One region of the Peribacillus sp. NPDC101481 genome, then DNA from elsewhere that is predicted to be linked to it. Evidence: a T-box and tRNA genes for the amino acid it is inferred to sense, from the RefSeq annotation. Region 1 holds a T-box; the other regions hold tRNA genes.
What was found. A T-box is a leader RNA that pairs with one kind of tRNA and senses whether it is charged. The one in region 1 lies ahead of argS (arginine--tRNA ligase), so its partner is inferred to be a tRNA-Arg.
Positions count from the first base shown of each region.

Region 2: it encodes a tRNA-Arg, which carries the amino acid that the T-box ahead of argS (arginine--tRNA ligase) is inferred to sense. The anticodon was not compared.
Region 3: it encodes a tRNA-Arg, which carries the amino acid that the T-box ahead of argS (arginine--tRNA ligase) is inferred to sense. The anticodon was not compared.

Region 1 is NZ_JBIWNJ010000002.1:197,538-205,607, reverse strand. Features, by position in the region: gene ACIROD_RS11010 (DJ-1/PfpI family protein) at 1-327, shown strand, start outside; gene ACIROD_RS11005 (hypothetical protein) at 515-670, opposite strand; gene ACIROD_RS11000 (hypothetical protein) at 760-930, opposite strand; gene ACIROD_RS10995 (helical membrane plugin domain-containing protein) at 1,252-1,683, shown strand; gene ACIROD_RS10990 (NAD(P)/FAD-dependent oxidoreductase) at 1,723-2,904, shown strand; gene ACIROD_RS10985 (hypothetical protein) at 3,103-3,441, shown strand; partial or broken gene ACIROD_RS10980 (CotH kinase family protein) at 3,552-4,631, shown strand; gene ACIROD_RS10975 (SET domain-containing protein) at 4,644-5,060, shown strand; gene argS (arginine--tRNA ligase) at 5,113-6,792, opposite strand; T-box leader at 6,827-7,045, opposite strand; gene ACIROD_RS10965 (response regulator) at 7,113-7,658, opposite strand; gene desA (Delta(5) desaturase DesA) at 7,751-8,070, opposite strand, start outside.
Region 2 is NZ_JBIWNJ010000001.1:1,299,799-1,307,868, forward strand. Features, by position in the region: gene ACIROD_RS06240 (DUF2087 domain-containing protein) at 1-721, opposite strand, end outside; gene ACIROD_RS06245 (hypothetical protein) at 1,004-1,264, shown strand; gene ACIROD_RS06250 (hypothetical protein) at 1,574-1,774, opposite strand; tRNA gene ACIROD_RS06255 (tRNA-Arg) at 1,966-2,039, opposite strand; gene ACIROD_RS06260 (metallophosphoesterase) at 2,212-2,724, opposite strand; gene ACIROD_RS06265 (XTP/dITP diphosphatase) at 2,727-3,338, opposite strand; gene ACIROD_RS06270 (Ger(x)C family spore germination protein) at 3,553-4,674, opposite strand; gene ACIROD_RS06275 (spore germination protein) at 4,671-6,146, opposite strand; gene ACIROD_RS06280 (GerAB/ArcD/ProY family transporter) at 6,143-7,225, opposite strand; gene ACIROD_RS06285 (GerMN domain-containing protein) at 7,449-8,070, opposite strand, start outside.
Region 3 is NZ_JBIWNJ010000003.1:123,884-131,953, reverse strand. Features, by position in the region: gene ACIROD_RS19330 (FecCD family ABC transporter permease) at 1-537, opposite strand, end outside; gene ACIROD_RS19325 (ABC transporter substrate-binding protein) at 500-1,465, opposite strand; cobalamin riboswitch at 1,630-1,804, opposite strand; gene ACIROD_RS19320 (polysaccharide deacetylase family protein) at 1,891-2,739, opposite strand; tRNA gene ACIROD_RS19315 (tRNA-Arg) at 2,968-3,041, shown strand; gene ACIROD_RS19310 (acyltransferase family protein) at 3,219-5,207, opposite strand; gene ACIROD_RS19305 (hypothetical protein) at 5,729-5,893, shown strand; gene ACIROD_RS19300 (DNA topoisomerase III) at 6,108-8,070, opposite strand, start outside.

The sequences.
Region 1 (8,070 bases):
TATGATCAGAGGTTTCTTGATGTGATCAAGCATTTTCATAATAAGAACAAAATCATAGCAACCATTTGTGTAGGTTCTCTCCCACTAGGAAAAAGCGGGATATTGAATGGAAGAAAAGCCACAACATACAACCATCCAGCCAGTAAGAGACAAAGGCAGCTAAAAGATTTTGGTGCGATTGTCGTAAACGAACCGATTGTCGTCACGGACAATATCATTACATCCTACAATCCATCCACAGCTTTCGATGTTGCCTTTACGCTCTTGGAAATGCTCACTTCAAGAGATAATTGTGAACATGTGAAGGAATTGATGGGTTTCCATTAAGAATGTATTAGGAACCTATACAATTTGGATGTTGGGTTCCGATCCAGGCGCTCGCATTCCGCAGGCAGTCGGCGGAAAGGGAGCCGAATTTCTGAAACTAACTAAATCTTTTTTAAGGGAAAAAACTGCAGGCAAACTCGTTTTCTTCGAGTTCGTCTGCAGTCTAAGGTTCCTAATTTTTTTCACGTTACTTCCAATATGCCAACGAACGGGTTTTCATGGATTCACGGAACTGTTTCGTTGATTCTGGCAGGACTTTATTCGTTGCATAATCGATGATGACACCATACTGGCGAATGACATCGAGACTATCCAGCTCTCCCTTGCCGAATTTATCTTCCACGCTTTGTATGTTTTCCTCAAGCCATTGTTTGCGGTTGTTTTTGATATTTTAAGTAAGCATAACTGTTTCGCTATGCTTACACAACAATATTAATTATCAGGTGTTACCGATGTGCCTTCCTCACTGTTTTTGAGGTAAACTTCAGAAATTCCATTCATACCTTCCGATAGTTGCGCTTTGGTATATTCCATACTGCCAACCAGTTTATGAAGCTTCTTATCATTATTCTCTTCTGTAAGTTTAGATTCTGAATCAGTCACATTTTTTCACCTCCATCATTTAGGATGGCAAATCAAGATGGAAATATGTATGACAGGCTTCGATGTTAGACCCCCTCTTAAAGTCCATTATAGGTAAATAATGGTAACTACCATTAGAATCTGTACTTAAAATAAGCAGGAAAAGATTATTTTATGAATCTTTTTTAAAAAATCAGCTGTTTTCAAGCCACTAAAGGGATATACTATAGGATAGCATTTATTACATTTTTGTTAGTATTTTTTCTGGTCACACATTGTGTAATATTTTACAAGTTTTTCTATTTACCTCAACAAAATGCTTATTGCAAAGGAGAATTGGATATGTCAGAAACGATTACCCAATCACAAACTGAACAACTTAATGCCCGCCAAAAACAATTAGATGTACTGGACCAATTATTAAAGCCTGAGGTTCAGGAATCATTGAACACTTTAGTTGAGCAGTTACCAAAACTGACTGAGTTAGTGAATATTTTAACAAAGTCTTATGATTTCGCTCAATCGGTTGCGACTGATGATGTCTTGAAAAATGATACGGTCAGCGCCATTTCGGAGATCGCTACACCTGTAGTGGGTTCAGTGAAAGGTCTTGCGGCTAATGCCATCGAAGCTAAGGATCGTGCAGAAGCGAATACTGATGTGATCGGTCTTTTTGGTCTGTTAAGAATGATGAAAGATCCGCAAGCACAAAAGCTTTTCCGTTTCGCCCAAGCTTTTCTTGAAGTCTCTTCAGAACGTAAAAACCAAAAATAATTTGATTAATTTTCAATCAGTAAGGACGGGGGATTAACTATGTCAAAACAAATCGTCATCTTAGGTGCAGGTTACGCTGGATTGCTAACTGCCTTATCCGTACGTGAATATTACAAAAGAGATGAAGTGCAGGTTACAGTGGTGAACCAATTTCCAACGCACCAAATCATCACCGAATTGCACCGTCTTGCAGGCGGATCCATTTCCGAACAAGCCGTTTCCATTCCGTTGGAAAAGCTTTTCAAAGGAAAAGATATCGACCTTGTCATTTCCAAAGTGGAGTCTTTCTCAGTCGATAACAAAGAAGTGAAACTTGCCAATGGTTCCACTTTATCTTATGATGCCCTAGTTGTTGCTTTGGGAAGCCAAACAGGATTCTTCGGCATTCCGGGACTTGAGGAAAACAGCATGGTCTTGAAATCCGTAAATGATGCAAACAAGATTTACAAACATATCGAAGATCGCATTCGCGAATATGCACAAACGAATAATGAAGCGGACGCAACCATCGTGATCGGCGGCGGCGGCTTGACGGGCGTCGAATTAATCGGTGAAATCGTGGATCATTTCCCTAAAATCGCCAAAAAGTTCGGAGTGGACTTCAAGGACTTGAAAATCAAGCTTGTGGAAGCAGGTCCAAAAATCCTTCCGGTCCTGCCTGACCACTTAATCGAACGTGCGATGACAAGCTTGGAAGCACGCGGCGTTGAATTCTTGACAGGTCTGCCTGTAACGGGTGTTAAAGGCAATCAAATCGAATTGAAAGATGGACAAACGATAACGGCCAATACGCTTGTTTGGACAGGCGGAGTTGCGGCTCTTCCTATCGTAGGCGAATCAGGCCTTGAAGTGGATCGCGGCAAAGCAACCGTTAATGAGTATTTGCAATCCAAATCCCATAAAGACGTATTCGTTGTCGGCGACAGTGCCGTGGCTTTCCCTCCAGAAGGCGGCCGGCCATACGCTCCTACTGCTCAAAATGCTTGGCAAATGGGTGAGCTTGTTGGTTACAACCTATTTGCAGCCTTTGAAGGCAAGAAACTTGAAGCATTTTCGCCTGTAAACTCAGGTACGCTTGCGAGCCTTGGCCGTAAGGATGCGGTGGCAACGGTTGGGGCCAATAACACGTCCCTTAAAGGACTTCCGGCTACATTGATGAAAGAAGCAAGTAATGTTCGCTATCTATCACACATCAAAGCCCTATTCAGCTTGGCTTATTAATTCATGATCGCCGTGACAAGTTCACGGTACATGCCCTTTATTCCCATTTGGGAGTAAGGGGCATTTTTCATTTCAGAAAAGGCAGACACTCTAATTGAAGTGACCCGCCATAACTCTACATTACTATTTTAATCTCCGCCATTTTTATTAGCCCTTTTGTCGTTAACCAGTGTTCAAGTTTGTACCATACTGCATATCATGAAATTAACCTTATTAAAGGAGGGGTCTTTATGCCGAAAGGAAAAAAAGGAAAAGGCGGTTCATCTGGCAGTAGCAGTAGCAGCAGCAGCAGCTGTAGCAGCAGCAGCTGTAGCTCATCTACTGGCAGCAAGTCCACTGGCAGCAAGTCCACTGGCAGCAAGTCCACTGGCTGCACATCCACTGGCAGCACATCTACTTGCAGCACATCCACTGGCAGCACATCTACTTGCAGCACATCTACTGGCAGCACATCTACTGGCAGCTCATCTACTTGCAGCTCATCTACATCTAGTACATCCACTGGAAGTGGAAAGAAAAAAAGAAGAAGATAGTTAAATCTAAAAAGCTTCAACTTGATCAATCTCTGGTTGATTAAGTTGAATTTTTTCATACATTACATGTTTGCGCTTGACCATAATACATCTTCAAGAAAGGAAGGTGAGTGTATGCCTTATCATATTCCATCTTATTTCTTAATGATTGAAGAAGAAGATCTAGAAGATTTACGTGCGGACGTATGGAGTAATGACCCCATTCCCGCCTATTTGAAAGTGGAAAACGACATTTATGATATCGATATTGCCTATCGGGGCTCTTATACCCGAAAATTCAGGAAAAGATCCTATTGGATTGATTTCATCAAGCCAGAAAAATTCTTTGGTGCCCACAAAATCCATCTCAATGCCGAATACAAAGATCCTTCCCTCATTCGCAATAAACTCTCACTCGATTACTTCCAAGACCTTGGAGTTCTTTCCCCCCATAGTCAGCATATTGACTTATATCGTAACGGCTCGTGTAAAGGGGTATATTTACAACTGGAGTCCGTTGATGAATTCTTTTTGGAAAAAAGAGGACTTCCTACCGGTCCCATTTATTATGCAGTCAACAATCATGCCAACTTTTCATTGGAAAGGGATGGGAAACCGAAAGATTCCCTTGTATCAGGCTATAAACAAGCGTTTGGAAAACCGTCCGACGATGAATACCTTATTGAATTGATCAGAAAAATCAATACCACCCCGCTTGCCAAATTTCCTGAAGAAGTCTCGCAGCATCTTGATATTCATAAATACTTACGCTGGCTGGCTGGAGCTGTATGTTCAATGAATAACGACGGTTTCACTCATAACTATGCATTATATCGCAATAGTGAAACAAACTTATTTGAAATCATTCCTTGGGATTATGATGCCACTTGGGGACGCAAAGTCAGTGGCGGGATCATGGAACACACATATGTCCCTATTGGAGGAAAAAGGACAAATCACCTTAGTTATCTTCTATTGCAGGTTCCGGAATACCGCAAGTTCTACAAAGACCTCTTGGTTGAACAATTGGAAACCACATTTACTGTGAATCACATGGAAAATAAAGTATTATCACTGCACCAGGCGATACGCCCCCACATCCTTCTTGATCCATATAAAAAGAATAAAGTGGATCTATTTGACAAGGAACCAGAATTCATCTTCGATTTCATTCGCAATCGCAGTGATTACTTAAATAAGCATCTTGGTGACCTAGACGAAACAAAACTGAAAGCCAAGCAGGACTGGAAAAAAGCAATAGAGGCCGTATCACCAATCTGTATTAAAAATACGGGGAAATACGGCAGGGGAATATATGCGGTAAGGGATATTAAAAAGGATGAACTCATTGAGGCATCACCTGTCATCATTTCACCCAAAAGAGAATGGAAATATTTAAAGAAAACGTCACTCTTTCATCACTGTTTCTATTGGGGAGATGACGATGAAACGGCCATTGCCTTAGGAAATGGATCGCTATTCAATCATTCATACACTCCGAATGCGAAGTATGATAATAATTTAGATGATTTAACGATAGACTTTTATGCACATAAAGACATAAAGGCTGGCGAAGAAATCACGATCAATTACAACGGTGAAATTGATGATAAATCCCCCTTATGGTTCGATGTCATTGAATAAGATTTTAAAGAATCCATTTTGAAAGTTCAAAATGGATTCTTTCATTTTACCTTTACATTTTTTTCGGCGCGGAAATTCCCAATAAACTTAGCGCATCCTTCAATACAATCGCTACGGAAAAAGCGAATGAGAGTTTCATTTGTTTCCATTCGTCTTCAACTAGAACTTTTGTATGTGCATAATACTTATTGAATGCACGCGATAAATGCAAGCTGAATTTCGCGATTTGTGATGGGTCGGCTTGTTCAAACGATTTTTGGACAATGCTCGGATATTGCTCCAGCAGCTGGATGACTGGCCACGCATATTCACCTAAAGCGTCAAAATGGATGGCCTGCTCGTTAAATTCACCTTTTTCAAGCAATGAGGAAATTCGCGCATATGTGTACTGTACATATGGACCTGTTTCTCCCTCAAAATTCATCATTTGTTCTAATGAAAAATCAATATCGTTCATGCGGTTATTTTTTAAATCGTTAAAAATTACCGCTCCGACACCGACCTGTCTTGCAACCAGTTCCTTCTGTTCAAGCGCTTGATTTTTTTCTTCAATATTGCGCTTCGCAGTTTCGATCGCCTCTGCCAATACATCCGCAAGGAGCACGACTTTCCCTTTACGAGTCGACATTTTCTTACCATCTTTTAACATCATGCCAAATGCTACGTGCTGCAAATCTTTTGACCAATCATACCCCATTTTTTCAATGACGTTAAAGAGTTGTTTAAAGTGCAGGGATTGTTCGTTTCCGACAACATAAAATGTTTTCTTCGCCTCATACTGTTTTTTACGATACATGGCGGCAGCTAAATCACGCGTGGCATAAAGTGTCGCACCATCCGTTTTCGTAATCAAACAAGGCGGCATATCTTCCAATTGCACGACATAGGCACCTTCGGATAGGGTAAGTAAGCCTTTTTCTTTTAGTTCCCCGACAACCGCATCCATTTTGTCATTGTAAAACGCTTCGCCGGCATAGGAATCAAAACGGATGCCCAATAAATCATAAATCGTCTCAAACTCTTTTAGAGACGCATCCCTGAACCATTTCCACAATGCCAGTGCTTCCTCGTCCCCATCTTCAAGCGACTTGAAGCTTTCTCGTGCTTGTTCATTCAACGATTCATCACTTTCGGCTCTATCATGGAACTTCACATAGATCTTCAATAATTCCTGAATCGGCGAAGCTTCGATTGCCTCTTTGTCGCCCCACAGCTTATATGCGACAATCAACTTGCCGAATTGCGTGCCCCAATCTCCTAAATGATTAATACGCACAGCATTGTAGCCATTTTTTTCGGCGATGTTAGCCAGTGCATTCCCTATGACCGTTGAGCGTAAGTGCCCCATGGAAAAAGGTTTGGCAATATTCGGGGAGGAATAATCAATCACGACATTTTCCTGTACAGGCTGCATCGAACCATACTGATCCTTTTCACTTAATATCGTTTGCAGCACGTTTTCCGTCACCAGCTGTTGATTGACGAAGATATTCAGATAACCACCCACAACGTTCACTTCTTGGATCAACTTACTATTTAATTGTTGGGCTATTTCAGACGCAATCACCTGAGGCGACTTTCTGAATTTTTTCGCAAGAGTAAAGCATGGAAAGGCGACATCGCCTAATTCCATCAATTTTGGCTTTTCCATTAATTTTTCTATTTCACTAGCTGGCATTTCATTGTTCAAAGCAGTTGAAATCAATTCTGCAATTGGTTTATTCATCGTCATTTTCCCTCCTAAACAAAAAAGCCCCCGCCTCTAAATAAGAGACGAGAGCATGAATTCCCGTGGTACCACTCTAGTTGCCACAAATTGTGACCACTTTCCATTGTTAACGAGGTGACTCCCCGATATTCCCTACTAAACGGTTCAAGAAATTTCTCCAAAGTGCGCTTCATTCATCCGTCCTGCATTAGGCTCCCACCATCCCTAACTCGCTTGCCATTTCAAAATGAACTACTCTCTTCATCACAGAATTTTCAATATTATAATTTAATCCATCGTACACAATTTAAAAAAACGTGTCAACAGGATTTAAGAAACAAATCCTAACCAGCCGGTAACTTCATTTTATCTTTGATGGTGGAAAAATATTTCCTTACTGTCCCAATTGTGCCGCTTTGCTGATTTGACGGCTCAATTTTTGATTGACCATCGGCTAACAAACCTAACACTCCCATTTCCCGGCCATTATTGCTGGAAGTCTCATCTATAAGTTCTGGGGAATATATTCGCTTGCCATCCATTATGCTGCGAATCGAGCAAGCTAACTCTTCACCCGGGCTATCCTTCAATAAATAACCACTTACATTAGCCTTTATTGCGAGTTGAAAATAACCAGTTCTTCGGAATGTCGTTAAAATGACCACTTTACATCCAATTGACCTTAATGCTTCTGCTGCCTCAAGTCCGCTCATTACAGGCATCTCCATATCCATGATACACACATCAGGCTGTAATTGGTGTACAAGGGCCACCGCTTCTACTCCATTACCGGCTTGCCCGACAATTTCTATATCTTCTTCAAGATTGAGTAGAGAACTTATTGCCTCTAACAGCATTTGCTGATTCTCTGCAATGACAATTCGAATCATTTTAAGTTCTCTCCTTTATCGAGTTCCTTATATGAAGCAAAGACTCCCCCAAATCCGAGGATTATTAAGGGAGTCTGGAATGATACTGAACGTTACAGTTCAGATTTCACTTGAGCGGGAACGCTTTTTTTCGTTAAATATTTTATATCTTTGAAACCGATAAAATTCTTGGATTCCTCATCCCATAAACGGAAACGGAGTGAGCGCAAGCTTGTCGCAAGAGTAATCGTTGGAACGTTCTCTAAAGGCTGCGTATTATTGTGCGCCATTTCCAATTTATAGTTAGGTACCCTTGGACTTAAATGGTGAACATGATGGTAACCGATATTACCAGTGAGGAACTGCATCAGTTTTGGAAGCTTATAAAAAGAACTTCCTTCCACTGCTGCCAATACATATTCCCACTCCTCAT
Region 2 (8,070 bases), on a different contig from region 1:
TTCTATCCAAAAATCCATATTCTATTAAATACCTTCTCAAAAGAACGTGATCATGATAAACGGCACCCAAAATTTGATTGATTTCTTTTTCTTCGTATTTCCGCTCATTTTCAAATCGGTTCATAATTTCTTGAAGAATGATCAGCCTTTGTTTTTCCTTTGGCGGGAAAGACTTTAATGCATCCTGACTGCCTTTAGGGAAGTACTTTTTCAGTACAGTCACCTTTTCATCCTCGGTAACGTTATAACGATCATCAACCATCGTCGCTTTTTGATGAAGCGGGATAAATGCCGGCGCATGTTCATCTTTATCTTTCAAAAGTTCCATCAGGGCTAAAAACAACTTAGCCTGACGCTCTTTTTCTTTCAACACAAAACGATGGTTCCGAATGGTGGACGGACTGCCTATCCCCATTTCCTCCTGAACCTCAGCATCATTCTTCCCTTGGTAAAATAGGCGAAGAAGGCGGTTTTGATGGTCCGTGAGACCTGTAAGTTTTTTATCGAGATCGATCAAGTATTCAAAAACGGAGTTGTGTGCATGTTCAATATGAATCCGCATATACCTCTTTGCTTCATAAAGAACCCCATCTTTCGGGTATACCACCCCCTTTTCAACTGCATTTCCGCACAGCAAACAAACATATTGGTTCTCACCTTCTATATACCCTTGTTTAAGCTCATCCTGAGATGCGCTCCAAAACATTTCAGCGTTCTTCATAAAACAAACACTTCCCTATAAAGTTTATAATATAATAAACATAATATTAATTCGTTTGAATTATGTCAATGTTTTTTCTAATTTAACTCCAGCAAATTATCCAAAGATGAACTTGATGGCCAGAGGGCTTCATAACATACAATACAGCTGACAGGCGATACACCATCCATTAAACGAAACGATCCCCATGACACTAATGCCGTATAGCACATTGAATAATAAGCTTAATTTCCCCAATAATATGCTATATAAGCGTGAATAAGCTTTAGAGGAGGATATATATTGAAAGATGAAAACAATGCAATTGTTCCATCAATCCATAACACCGATTTACACAAGGCAATACAACATTTATCTGAACAATTCAAGGTATCACTGCCAGAATTACGCGATACGATTGAATTACTTATACAAAACCAATCAAGTGGGATGCAGCTTAGTTTAGGAGATGATAAAAGTTCCCCCGTCGAAGAATTGAATACGGCAATAATCAAAAACCGTGAAATCATTAAAAAAAATCTCCAAACATTAAATAGAATTTGATATAGAAAAAAGGCATCCGATTATGGATGCCTGAATTTGTAGACAAACTCGATAATAATTGGTTTTTGTTATCCGAACGTTGATTTCCACTCGAGGCACTCGCTTTCCGCGGTCCGGGAGCCTCCTCGGCGCCCTTTGCGCCTGCGGAGTCTCCCTTGGACGCGCTTTCCCCGCAGGAGTCTCGCACACCGGCTCCAATCAACTTTGCTTTAAAATTCAGATACAAACTCAGGCATCCAATCATGGATGCCTGAGTTTGTGGAACATATGAAATTCCTAATATAAGTCCTTCGTTGAGCTCTTTAAGTATTAGCTAGGCACAAACTTAAGTATCCCTTCCAGATAAACACCTTGCTCTTTTCGTGTGCATTCCCTCAACTTGATTCTTCCTTCTTTTTCTAACTCCTTGGCTAATTGGACCACTTCTGTTCCATCTTCGGTTATTTCGACTGAGAAGAAATTGCCCCGAGTGGAAGTTTGAATGAACTTGAATAATCTATCTTTATTCATTTAAACATCTCCTTATTTATAACAAGTTCGACATAAAAGGTCATCCACCTGCGATAAATATGAAATAAAAAACTTCTTGTCGTCATACGAACTTTAACAGTTAAAAGGATAGCAAATTTAAATTACCCTCGTTGTCTTAAGCCAAAAGTAAAAAAGCCAAAACCTTTGAAGGTTTTGGCTTTTTTTAGTAGTGTCCCAGGAGAGATTCGAACTCCCGACCGACGCCTTAGAAGGGCGTTGCTCTATCCAGCTGAGCTACTGAGACGTTTATGATATAAGTTGCGGTAAAACTTATGTATTACCTTAACTGTTCCCTTAGGACACTTCTTATTATAGTAGGATATCAAAAGAAAGTCAACGCTTTTTCAAAAAAAGTTTTTTCTTTTTTTAATAACCAGGAAGCGGGGAAAAACGCTTCCTGTTCATTATACATGAAGTCATTCCATTTGATAAGCATTTCTTAGTTCTTCAACGATTTTTCCTTCAAGGTCATAATAGATGATTTCAAGTTGGTCATTTCCGATTTCCAAAATGGCATAGGTTTTTTCTTTTCGTCCACGCGGCTGACGTATGCTTCCCGGGTTGATGAAGAGCTTGCCGTCAATCAATTCAGAGCCTGCAGCGTGGGAATGACCAAAGCAAACAATATCCGCCCCTGTCTCTTCACTTTTATAAGATAGGTTCATCAAGGTCATATTTATGTTATAGAGGTGTCCATGTGTAAGGAAGAAACGCTTGCCTGCGATGTTCTCCACAATGTCATTCGGATATGCCGAATCATAGTCACAATTCCCGCGTACGGCTAAGAACCCCGACATGTGAGGGTCATTTCTTTCCAACTCTGAATCACCGCAATGGATCATGGCTGCAACCTCTTGTTTATGACGGTCGGTAATCATGCTGATTTCATGAGTTAAGCCATGACTGTCACTCATTATTAGCACTTTCATCGTCACATTCCTTCTTCCCTTTTTAGAAATAGATCAAGTTTTTCATCTAGAGCCCTCAATGCATTGGCACGGTGGCTGATTTTGTTTTTTTCCTCTTTTGTCAATTCTGCGTTTGTTTTACCCTGTTCCTCAACAAAAAAGATGGGATCATAACCAAATCCATTCGCTCCTGAAGGCCGTTCTGTAATCAAGCCTTCCATCGTTCCCGATACCGTAATCGTTTCCTGGTTGGGTGACGCTAGTGCCAATGCGCAATAAAACCTCGCCGTTCTATCCTCTTTTGGCACGCCTTCCAGTTCCCGGAGGACTTTTTCCGTGTTCGCTTCATCACTCTTGGACTCTCCAGCATAGCGCGCAGAATATACGCCTGGACGGCCCTCCAATGCATCTACAATCAATCCGGAATCATCAGCAATGACAAAACGGCCTAGCTGATGGGCAATGGCCTCTGCCTTCAGGATTGCATTTTCTTCAAATGTCGTCCCTGTTTCCTCAACATCCGGAGCATCCGGTACATCAAGAAGTGTTTTGACTTCATATCCTTTAGCAGAGAATAAGCTTTCGAACTCCTTTGCTTTCCCTTTATTTTTCGTTGCAATTATTACTGTCTTCATTTTTCATTTCACCCTTTTTCATTTTATCGGCATGTGAGCTCTTTTCGGTCTAAGAAAGAATTTGCTGTACTCATTATATGTTAAGCCGCTTATTCTCCAGTGCCAAACGGACGAATTCAACGCTGCCTTTCATGATCAATAACGGCTGCTGAATTTTCCAGATAAGTTAAGTCTAACACAACTCCCTCATCTGAAATAACCTGAAACTTATAAACTAACGTTTGTAATTTTCACTATGTTCAATATGGATATTAACTTTTATGTTATTTATTGAAGTCTTATCAAAGGAATTAATAATTCTGTTATCCCACTTATTGACATGGTATCTGTATGCCTTTTCACTTATGTTAAATAGGTCTGTATTGATTTTCTCCCCCGTCTCCAATGTCTTCAAAATATCATGCTTAACTTTTGTTTCTACCTTTTTTTCGATTTTTTCCATATCCAAGTTAGCTATATTTTGTTTCAATATTCCATTTGCTCTAACCTCTAAGTCATATAAGGGTTTCTTTTGTTGTTCCAATACTATGATGTTTGTTTTAGGGTCCATGATTTCAACACTTACCTTTTGTTTGTTCAGGGAAAAAAACATTACTGTCGCCTTGTTTTCAACCCATTTTAAACCTATCAAATCTTGTTTACTTACGTACCCTTTATATTGTTGTTTTGATAAAACATAGCCGCCATTCAACGTTGGTATCTTCTTTTCTTTCCCGCCCTCTGAGTAATGATGCTCATTTATGACCAAAGAGGGAATTAAAATGGAACCAACCGGTTGATAAAACTTCGAAACCAGTTCACTGAATTTTAACGGGGAAATGAAATAGTTCTCGTTAATAACGGTCTCTGGCCTTTGAATGATCGTGAATAAGTTAGGTAGATTAAAGAAACTATCACTGTCAAACACCTTTTTAATATCCTTGTTCGTAACGAACAGCCATGAATTGTATCGCAATAAGGGCTCTTTTCCTACATATTCAATGAAATCCTTCATTTTATTCTTGATTACATTCTCACTTAAAATGAAGGAGTTAATATGCCCGATATAAAGCGGTAATGCGGCATGTTGTTCTAATTCGGTAAATGCTTCCTCGATACTTTCCCCTTTACCTTCCCCAATGACAACAGTAGATCTTTCTTGTAATGCAGTGGCCCCCTCTTGTTTTGCTATATCCGCAAAATTCAACGCTTGAAAGTATAAGATGAATTCACCCTCTTTATAATCGATCCCTAGAGCGGATCCATATGTTTGAGCTTGAATTTCCTTCATTCCCCAGCATCCTGTCGTCAATAAAAGTTGACAGCCAATAACCATGACTGCAATTAGCTTTCTCATTTGTTCGACTCCTTTTGCGGTTCATTATCACTGGACTGTATAGCTTGATTCCGCTGCCTTAACATCCCATACGGAAGCTTGAATAAGACTTTTAACATATCCGATTTATTTGGTTTGGAAAATGGATTCACAAAAGGCTGTCCGAAACTTTCCAAGGAAACCACAACAATCAAGATAAGGAATATTCCCATGAAGAATCCAAACAAGCCTAAAAACGCTGAACAAGCAAATATGAATAACCTTATAAGAACGATATTTCCAGCAATATTCTGATTGATTAAGGTATAGCTTGAGAGAACAGTAACAGCTATTACTACTAACATGGAGGGTGAAGTCAGCCCTGCCCGAATCGCTGCATCACCTATAATCAATCCACCCAACACAGAAACCGTCGGACCTACAGCTTTTGGCAGGCGAAGACCAGCTTCTTTAAATAGTTCAAACAATATGATCATCATGAATGCCTCTAAAGAAGCAGGTATCGGTAATCCTTGTCTCGTGATTGAAATCGTCGCAAGAAGCGAAAAGGGAATTTGGTCGAATTGATAGGAAACTAACGCTATAAAAAAACCCGGTAACGCAACCGTTACAAATAAGGCGACTACACGAATGATGCGCATAAAACTAATGTAAAAAAAGCTTGCATGTGCGTCATCAGCAGAATAAAGTAACTGATTAATACTGGTCGGTCCGATCAAGCATGTGGGATTCCCGTCCACCAGGATGGCAAAGCGTCCTTGATTTAAGGATTCAACAACATAGTCCGGTCGACCGATATAATCCATTAATGGGAAGATGGAAAGTTGAGTATCATATAGGAGTTCTTCAACTTGGTAACTGCTGACTATGATATCAACATTTAATGAATCCAATCGTTTTTTAATATCCAAAAGAATCGAAGGATTAATAATGTCATCTATATAAAGTAGCAATATTTTGGTTTTACTTCTTTTCCCGATTGTATATTCAATGCATTTAAGTGTTGACGTTTTTAACCTTTGGCGAATTAAAGACATGTTATCCGAAATATTCTCAATAAATCCATCTCTAGGTCCGCGAATGGAAGATTCTATATTGGACTCTTCCGGACTACGCTTAGGGGAATTAGCTAATGGAGTATAGTAAATTTCATTAGAAGATTCATTAATAATGATTAGGTCTCCTGAAAATAGAATGCTTTCTACTTCCTCTTTTAAATCGGCGTCTTTTTTTAGCGTACTGATCTCCATAATATTGCTTAATTGATCAATTGTTAATTCCCCATTTTCTTGAACCGCTTTTGATATTGTAGGCAGTATCACTTCATTGATAAATTGCATATCGACTAAGTTTGGCGCATATAAAAACCCCAACAAATAACGACCTTCAGGATCAAATGTTTTTTTTCTTAAAACAACATCAGAGGAATGTTCGAACCATTTTTGGATTTGGTCAATGCAAGAAGGAGTTCCATTCAATTTTCCCTTCCTCATAATGTTTCACCTTTTCCTTTTCCCTTTTTTATAATAAGGAATAACAGTATAATTGCAGCACTCAAGAGAAACAGACTACTGATCGGAAAGAAATATTTGTATATAAAATAAAAAAATGAAGTGGCATCCCAATGGATTAGCGTTCCAATAACAATTAATGAATATAGTGAGAGCAGTATCCACTTCTGATGTTTTGAATTTGAGATTAATTTATATCCTATAAATAAACATAAACTTATTCGAATCATGGCACCTGAAAGCCATTGGAAAATGGACAGGAAATCGAGTCGAGTAATATAATAGCCAAACCTTAACAGCTTCCACTGTTCATAAGCTGGATTCCTCATTTTAACTGCTTCCACGGAACCAAATTCTGCAATCGCCCCAATCAGGGGTCCTAACGTAAGCATGATTAAAATTACACTAACTAATAAAAGCCACTTGGCTTTTAGCTTACCTTTCAGGTAAGGAGTCAAAAATAAAAAAACGATAATTTCTAAATATCCTGCACTCGTATACAAAATACCATTTAGAGTATTGCGATACCCGCTTTCAAATATCGGGAACAATAATTCGTAATTCTTATTACTCGTATTCCCCAGCCCCACAAATATCCCAAAAAAAGTGACGAACGGAAGAAACAGGAGAGCCAAAGTACTTATGGTGCGTATTCCTTTATAAGTTGCAAAAATACAAATAAAAGTGAATAGGCTAACGACTACAATGTTCGGTATGTCATGAGTATAATTAGCTTTTGCCCAAATCACTGTAAACTTGACGGTAATGAAGGCGTTAAATATAAAGTACAACCCAAATGCTATAGTGAAAATATATGTAACAAAAGGTGTAGACCATTTTTTTAGAAAAGCGATTATATCTTCTTTATCTAGTTTTTTATAAATATAAAAAATAAATAGGGTCCAAACGATACATGGAACAACACTTATTATGACACTTATCCATGCGTCGCGTTGTGATGCGGTCAATATATTAGGAAGGAGTAGGACATGTACCATGAATCCTGTATTCATGATGATTAAAACATAGATGTGTAAAGCCTGAATGATCTTTTGATCCATAATATCCCCCCATTAATTACACGATTAAAAGTAATTTCCCCTTTTAAAAATTTATTTATGTAAAAACTTTCTCTTGATACTAGAAATGCTTGGCGGCGGTATTAGTATTCAACTAAAAACAATGTATACAACAGGTGCAATAATAGCGTGGTAACAATTGTGGAATAAAAAATAGAGGCAGCTGCAGGCTGCCTCATTGTGATTTCCAGATATAAATTGCTCTTTAAAAACTACCTGTGTTGACTTTCTCTGGACGGACCACTGGTTCGGATAATTTCTTGCCTTCTTCATTAAGAACATCTGCGCTGCCCTGCACTTGCACTTCAACGCTTTCAATTCCTTTCTGTTCCGTTAAGGAAAGGACCAAGGCATCAAGGACTTCTTGTGATACCTTTTTCTCTTTAAAGCTTCCAAGGATATTTTCATTAAAATTGAGGCTGACCTTACCTTCTGCGACTTTAGGCTCGTCAAGTAAAGCTACATCACTCATGAACCCTGTTTGCAGGCTTGAACCTGAAGGACTCTTCGTTAATTCCTGAATGACCGCTGTTACATTATCAGACACCGTTTCGCTGATCCTGCGTGTCACCGGAACATAATAGGTGTACTCCTCGTCACCGCCTACATAATAAACGGTCAGTGATTTGGTATTGGAAATGTCGACTACGTCACTCGTATCGATATTGATTCCTGACGACCTTGAGACATTCTCATCTATCGGTGTGCCATTGACAGGCATTTCGGATATATCTTCCCCATTAATTCTCATTTGGATTTTCTCGACCGAGTCGAATTGTGTCAGTGTCCATGTAATGGCTTGGAGGATTTTAAGTTCATCCTCTTTC
Region 3 (8,070 bases), on a different contig from region 1:
TAAAAACGAGCTGAAAATGATTCCCGTTAAAATGATCGTTTCCACTTTCATCGATCGATCCATTTTTTTTGCAAAAGTCAATACGCAGAGCATCGTGAGCACTGAGCATAAAATGCTCAATGCCGGAAGAGTGTATAAACCGATGAACGGCAGTGATATATTCAAGAATATTGTCAATACGGCGCCGACCGATGCTCCTGATGAAATACCTAATGTGTAAGGATCAGCGAGCGGGTTCCGGAGCAGCCCCTGAAATGCCGCACCCGCAATCGCCAGCGATGCCCCGACCAACCCCGCAAGCAACACACGCGGCAAGCGGATGTTCATCACGATATTCGTCAGCATCACATCCGGATCAGCGGAAATCGGCAAATGAAAGATCTCCTTGCCGATTATTTGTAAAAGTACGGGAATCGGTACTGACACCGAACCAAAGGAAATGCCTACCGTCATTGCGAATAACAAAATTAAAAACGCAATCAAATAGGCAAACGTCCATTTAGTTGTTAAATTGGTTCGGATAGACTGATTTGGCAAGTTCCTCTACTCCCTCTATCAAGCGTGGACCGGAACGGGTCACCAAGTCAGAATGGACATCAAAGACTTGGCCATTCTTAACAGCATTTACGTCTTGCCATCCTTTTCGGCCCTTCACTTCATTTGCTGAATCTTTCGTATAATAACCATAAGTTGTAATGATGACATCAGGATTTGCAGCAATCATCGACTCTTCATCAATCTTTGCCCAACCGTCCAAGTCAGCAGCAGCATTATCCGCTGAAATAATAGTAAGCATCTCATTCATGAAAGTATTTTTTCCCGGTGTGTATATTTCCGGTGAAGGCGAAACTTCCACTAAAACGGTCTTCCTATCCTCTTCCTTTACGGATTTGGCTTTTTCCTCGATATCCTTAAGCTTCGTTTTCATATCCGCAACGATTTCGTTTGCCTTGTCATGTTCACCCGTTGCCTGTCCAATCATTTCAATAGACTCATAGACTTGGTCAAAGCTTTGTGCATCATTGACTACGAGGACATCTATTCCAGCATCCTTAAGCTGCTGTAAACCCTCATTCGAATTATGGGCACTTGATGCATGGGCAAGAACAAGGTCAGGCTTCATGGAGACAATCAGCTCCGTGTTCATTTCCATTCCGCCAACTTTTTCAATTTCTTTCGTTTCTTCCGGGTAATTATCATTATCGGAAACACCAATGACCTTTTTACCCAAACCAAGTGCAAAGACCACTTCCGTATTACTTGGTATTAACGAAACGATTTTCTTCGGTTTTTCTTCTATCGTTACTTTTTCCCCAGTTGCATCTTTAATCGTAATCGGGAAAGCTTCGTGTTGAGCATGTTTCGTTTGCTGCTGTTCTTTTCCTTCATCAGTAGCTCCACTGCAGCCGACCATCATGCCTGCAGTAAGCAACATCAACAATATCAGACCAAAAATTTTCTTCATTTTCATTCCCCACAATCTTTTTATTTAATTTCTTTCACCCAATAATCCCGGAAGATGCACCCAAAACAAAAAGCACCTCCCGTTAAACGGAAGGTACTTGTATGGCAACAATATCATTACGGACTTCTTAGGGTCTGCCACACACCTTCCCATCCGCGTAGGTTACAGGTGTACGAATTTTGGCAGGTCTCCTGGCTCATGGTCATCGTCAACGGCACCTTCCCATATTTCATACAGTGGTACACAGCCGTCAGCTCCCATATACAGTGGCGGGACCGCGCTGGCATTTCACCAGCTTCCCTTTTAAGTCATTACGACACCAAATCGTTCATATGTATATAATTTTCATTGCCTTCATTATACACCATGTAAGAATCTATTATTATATGATTTTTCTGAACAGGTTCGAAATGACCCTTCCACACTCAATGATTTGAAGCATTTTCAATCAATGTCGCAAACCCATCGACTGATAAACCGGGTGAAATCCGAACTCGATGCAGGGCATGCATCCCTTGTTCCCTTGAAGCTCCCCCAGGTTCGGTAGTGACTGCCATCTTGTATCCCGCTTCATCTGACAGCCTGAGAGTCTCTTCGTTATACCGGCCAACCGGATAGGAAAGCACTGTCGTGTCCTGGTCGAGAATACGGTCGAATAGCTTCTTAGACTGGACCATTTCAGCTTCTTGCTGCTCTGCCGTCATGCGGTTCAGCTCCAAATGGTTGATAGTATGGCTTTCAATCGAAATCCCATTCCTGCTCATCTCCATCATTTGATTTTCAGTCAGGTGATGACCTTTATCAATGGACTTCCCGATCATGAAGACAGTTGCTTTCATATCATTTTCTTTTAATATCGGGAAAGCCTCCGTGAAGTTATCTGTATAGCCATCATCAAAAGTAAGCCAGACACACTTCTCACTTGGTATCCGATTCTCGGTTAAAACGAGGAATGCCTCTTCAGGAGATAATGTATAGTAGCCATTCTCCCGAAGCCAAGCCATCTGTGACCGGAATTCCTCACTTGGAACCCGAAGGCGATTACCTTCAGAAATGCTGTGATACATCAAGATTGGAAGCTGGACGGCGGGCTCGGCCGTTATCCAGTCTCCCGTATCGATCTGGCCCTCCAATTCCTGCCCTGCCCCATTATCCGCCGCTTCGACCACTTCGATGTCATCTTCCGCAATCGGTGCAGCTGTCTTTGTGCCTATACCTTCTAAAATCTCTTGTGAGCATGCAGGTAAAATCAAAATCCCCAGCAATGCAACCATCCTTAATACTCTATATTTCCCCACTATCATTCTCCTAATTTTCTTATAGTAAAATAGTACCAGAAAACTAGTGATTAATAAAGTATTCCATTAAATGAAAAAAAGGGAAAGACGAGAGCTTAGTGACCTGTTAAGCATTTATGAGGATTTTTTTTAATAAGTATGTGCTATTAGCTTGAAAAGTTTGCCTATAAGAAATATAATAAATAAGTCGTCGACTTTTTATATGTCCCAGTAGCTCAGCAGGATAGAGCGACAGCCTCCTAAGCTGTAGGTCGTAGGTTCGATTCCTATCTGGGACGCTAACTAAAAACCCTGTTACAATGCGGTTCTTCCGCGTAGTAGCAGGGTTTTTTTCTGTGATTTATGGGGCGGTTAAACAAGTTCATAAAAAAAATCCGAGCCCTGTGAAACACAGAACTCAGATTTTTTATATACAGATAACCAATAGACCCAAACAAAACTCCCTTTAGCTATACTTACTTTCTATCTAAGCCTATCTCGTTGATTTTTTCATCAAAAATAGGTCCGAAACTTTCAGAATAAGTATTCGTTAAATGCCTATTGTCCCGGTAAATTATAACATTACCAATAATGGGCTGAAATTCACCGTTCACTTTAAAGTAATCTGTTAAGTCAATTTTATGCAATGATTTATTCTCTTTTTCAAATTGTCTCCAAAAGCTTTCGTCTTTCTGATTATCTACTGAATTCATTTTTTTTGTTGTTTCTTCTATTCCATGTGTTTCTAATGATTCCAGTACATTAAAACTATATCTTGGATCATCACGAACCGCTAACACTTCAATACCATATTCATCTTTAACATACTGCAGCTGATCAACCATCTGTTGTTGTATTTTATTATTGGGCGTATCAGAAGCTGTGGCGTGAGAAATGACAAGATCTACATCTGCATCCTTTAGATAATCGAGAACATTATTGACCCAGATACCTTTCAAATCATCATCCGTATAACCTGTTGAAAAACGTGTACCTGAACGGGTCATATTCAATACACGATAATTATCATCTTTTGTAGCTTTTAATATGGCACCTAACCAATGCTCTGAATGGGAACTGCCGATCAGGGCAATTGTAGCATCGTAATTTTCAGTTTCGCCATATTCCCCAATTTTCAAGTCACTTTCCTTCAACCCTTGGTTACTGCCGTCCAAATGCGATTGTGGTAAATCATCAAAGACTTCAGAATATGATGGAATTGGTTCCTGATCAGGTATATCATCAGGGTTTTTTACAGCTAACGCTCCTGGATAATTTTTATCGTTTATATTATTTTCCAGCCTATTTTTATCTATATATACTCCAATTAAAAGCGATGCAATCAAGAGTACATTCACACTGCCCATTATCCCGAGTCTCTTGAATGAGAATTTGTTGTCCTTTGAGCTTCGGATTGGTTCTTCTATATATCGAGTCATAAAAAAAGAAAGGGCAATTGATGAAATGATAATAAGAGTTCCGACGATGAATCCTGGAGTTTCTTGGACATTATAACGATAGAACTCCAATAAAACCCAATGCCACAAGTAGATTCCAAAAGCGATTCCACCTAGCTTCACCATTACGGGTGAACCTAAAAAGCGTTTGACACCATATTTTGTATCGCGTGTACCAGACAAAACAATGAATAATGCGCAGGTCATTGGCCATAAGGCAATATACCCCGGAAACATTTCAGATACATTGAAAACTATTCCCGTTAAAATTAAACCGATTAATCCAAGCCACCCTATCACTGTTGCTATATATTTATTTACCTTAATTGATGATAAATTGATACAGAGCAAACTGCCTAAAGCAAATTCCCACACACGTGTCATCGTTATGAAATAAGCCCATGGCTGATTGACAGAGGTTAAATATATGGAATATATAAAAGAAGAAACAAATAATATTCCTAAAATCGTATTAATTAATGTTTTAACTTTAGTTAATTTATATTTTTTTATTAAAAATAAAATCAAAGTGAATAATAAAAACCAAATTATATAAAATTGTCCCTGTATAGACAAAGCCCAAAAGTGTTCAACAGGTGTTTTCATTTGACTGGAATCTAAATAATCCGTGCTCGAAAAAGCAAGTTGCCAGTTTTGATAGAAAAACATGGAGGCAAATACTTCATGTATAGTTTTATCTAAAATTGATTTAGGTAATAAAAACCAACTTAAAACCAGAACAATTGCAAGAATAAAAAATACAGAAGGAAGTAATCTTTTCATTAATTTGGTAACATATGGAAGAAAACGAAATTCCCCTGTTCGATTAATTGTGGAAACAATTGAAGTAGTAATAAGAAAACCTGAAATTACAAAGAATACATCAACCCCGCCAGAAACACGATTAAGCCATATATGATAAACCGCCACCAGCAGTGCGGCAACAACACGTAACCCTTCGATTTCGGGTCTGAACTTACTCTCAGTATTAATTAATTTTTGATTCATTTGATTCTATCTCCTACCTTTTGTCATGCATACAATTTAAAATTATATCACTTTACAATAATGATTTGTCAACATAGTAGAAAAGGTTCTTTAATTTTCACAAATACGGATTTTTTTCCAACTTTTCAACCAAGGCCCCTTACAGAAAATGTCGTTGCCTGGGCACGAAGCCTACAGCAGAACTTTACTTTATGAAAAAACGTCAGTCCACCATGGGGCATTATGGATATTTGGAAGCAGACGCAAACTCGGCATGTTACAACTTGTTATTCAGAAACATAATCATGTTTTTTTAAAAATATATGTTTTATCCTGTCCCATCCGGGTATATAAATACTGTAAGACATTCTCACCAAAGGAGATGATAGTGCATGATGAGTACAATCAGAAGCCAATGGAACAAAGAGAATGACGCAGCGGTGTTTAGTCCCGGTGATCAGCGTTAGAGTCAATTGAAGAGATGGATGATAATCAAATATGGGAATTACTAGTCTTCTCATCCAAAGGAGGAGGATACGATCATGAGTATTTACAGCCTATGGAATCCAGAGAATGATGAAGCAATTTTCAGTCCGGGTGATCAGAAGCCATTCAGTACGCTCATACGAGTAGATTCGGATAAACACACACACACTGACAAAACACTTGAATATGAATTACATGGCACCGTACTGAATGAAATTTAACAGATGCAGGATATATGGAAAGGGATGGAGCGAGCGCTCCATCCCTTTCTGCCGTCTTTTTCTTTTATACTAATTTTGCGTTCATAAAGCTGCAACCTTGTTGTCTGGAAAGACGGGCCTGCCGACAAGGAAATTTCCCCATACCTGCTCCATGCAATTAACTCCATAAAAAAGAGCCCTTCACCTTGGAACTAAAAGTGAAGGACTCTTTCCTTTATTTATCGAATTTCAGTTTTGCCAAGGCATCTGCCAATGCAGTATTGATCGGCTCTTCTTTATTTTGCTTTTTCATATAATTGGAAACTTCATTTTTGGATAATTTTTGATTTTTATTTTGCCCTCTACGTTTATTGTAAGAAGAAAGTTTTTCGTGGAAACCACATTTACAGGTGAATGTCTGTGCTTCTCCTTGACCGCGCATTTCCATCTTTTTATGACATTGCGGGCATCTGGCATTTGTTACACGTGAAACACTTTTTTTGTGGCCGCAATCACGATCTTGACAGACAAGCATTTTTCCCTTTTTACTATTCACTTCTAGCATCAGCTTGCCGCAATCAGGACATTTCGTACCTGACACGTTATCATGCTTGAATTTTTGGTCACTATTTTTGATTTCAAGGACGATATTTTTGGCATAAGTGCGCATATCGCCGATAAAGGCCTGCTTTGGCAGCTTTCCTTTTGCTATCGCAGTTAACTTTTGCTCCCATTGGGCTGTCAAAGCTGGAGATCTCAAGTCTTCAGGCGCCAATTGTAGAAGTTGTTTTCCTTTCGAGGTAACATGAAGGCCCTTTCCCCTCTTCTCGATCAGGAAGCTATTGAACAGCTTTTCAATAACGTCAGCACGCGTTGCCACAGTTCCAATCCCGCCAGTTTCACCAAGAGTCTTGATGAGCTCTTTGCTTTCCCCTGCCATGAAACGAGCAGGATTCTCCATCGCCGAAAGAAGCGACCCTTCATTGAATGGTTCCGGCGGTTTCGTTTCACCCTCTGTTTGTTTCACAGTCGAAATGGTTAAACTGTCACCTTTTTGAACATTCGGAAGCAGTTGCTCAGCAAGGCCATCCTTAGCTTCTTCCTCATCGAATTGGTGATCATAGACTTCCTTCCATCCCGATTTCAGGACGACCTTCCCTTTTGCCATGAACGTTTCCTGCCCCATTTTTGCGGTGATGGTCGTTTGTTCATATTCAAAAGGCGGCATCAATACAGCAAGGAACCTTTTAACGACCAAATCATAGATTTTCGATTCTTTGTCGCTCAGTTTTCCCGGCAGCGGCGTTTGCTCAGTGGGGATGATTGCATGGTGATCAGAAACCTTGCTATCGTCCACGAACGATTTATTGGTTTTAATTGGGCTGCGCAGGATCCTTGATGCATACTGGGCATATGGTTTAATGCTTACAGCCTGTAATCTTTCTTTTAGCGTATCAACCAAATCCGTTGATAAAAAGCGTGAATCCGTCCTTGGATAAGTCAAGACCTTATGGCTTTCATATAAGCGCTGCATGATCGATAACGTCTCTTTCGCCGAATAGCCGAATTTCTTATTGGCGTCCCGTTGAAGTTCTGTTAAATCATATAAAGAAGGGGCAAAATTTTTCTTATGGGACTTGTTTACTTCAACCACTTCTGCACTTTTCCCCTTAACGGCTGCAAGAACCTTTTCTGCCTTGGTTTTATCGAATGTGCGGATATCTTTTGATTGGGCATCTTGCCAGACGAGGCGCAAATTGGGTTCTGCAATTGCCGAAACGCCATAATATTTCTTAGGTTGGAATTGTTTTATTTCCTCTTCTTTTTTTGCAATCATCGCAAGTGTCGGCGTTTGGACCCTCCCGCAGGATAATTGGGCATTGTGCTTCGTTGTTAGGGCACGTGTCGCGTTCATCCCAACGATCCAGTCCGCTTCCGCCCTTGCTACAGCAGAGGCAAATAGGTTTTCATACTCCTTGCCATCCTTCAGATTTCTGAATCCATCTTTGATCGCTTTATCCGTTACAGAGGAAATCCAAAGCCGCTTGACCGGCTTCTTCACATTCGCTTTTTCGAGAATCCAGCGTGCAACAAGTTCCCCTTCACGTCCTGCATCCGTTGCAATGATGACATCCTTGACATCATTGCGATTTAATTGTGTTTTAACCGATTGAAATTGTTTGCCTGATTGCTTGATC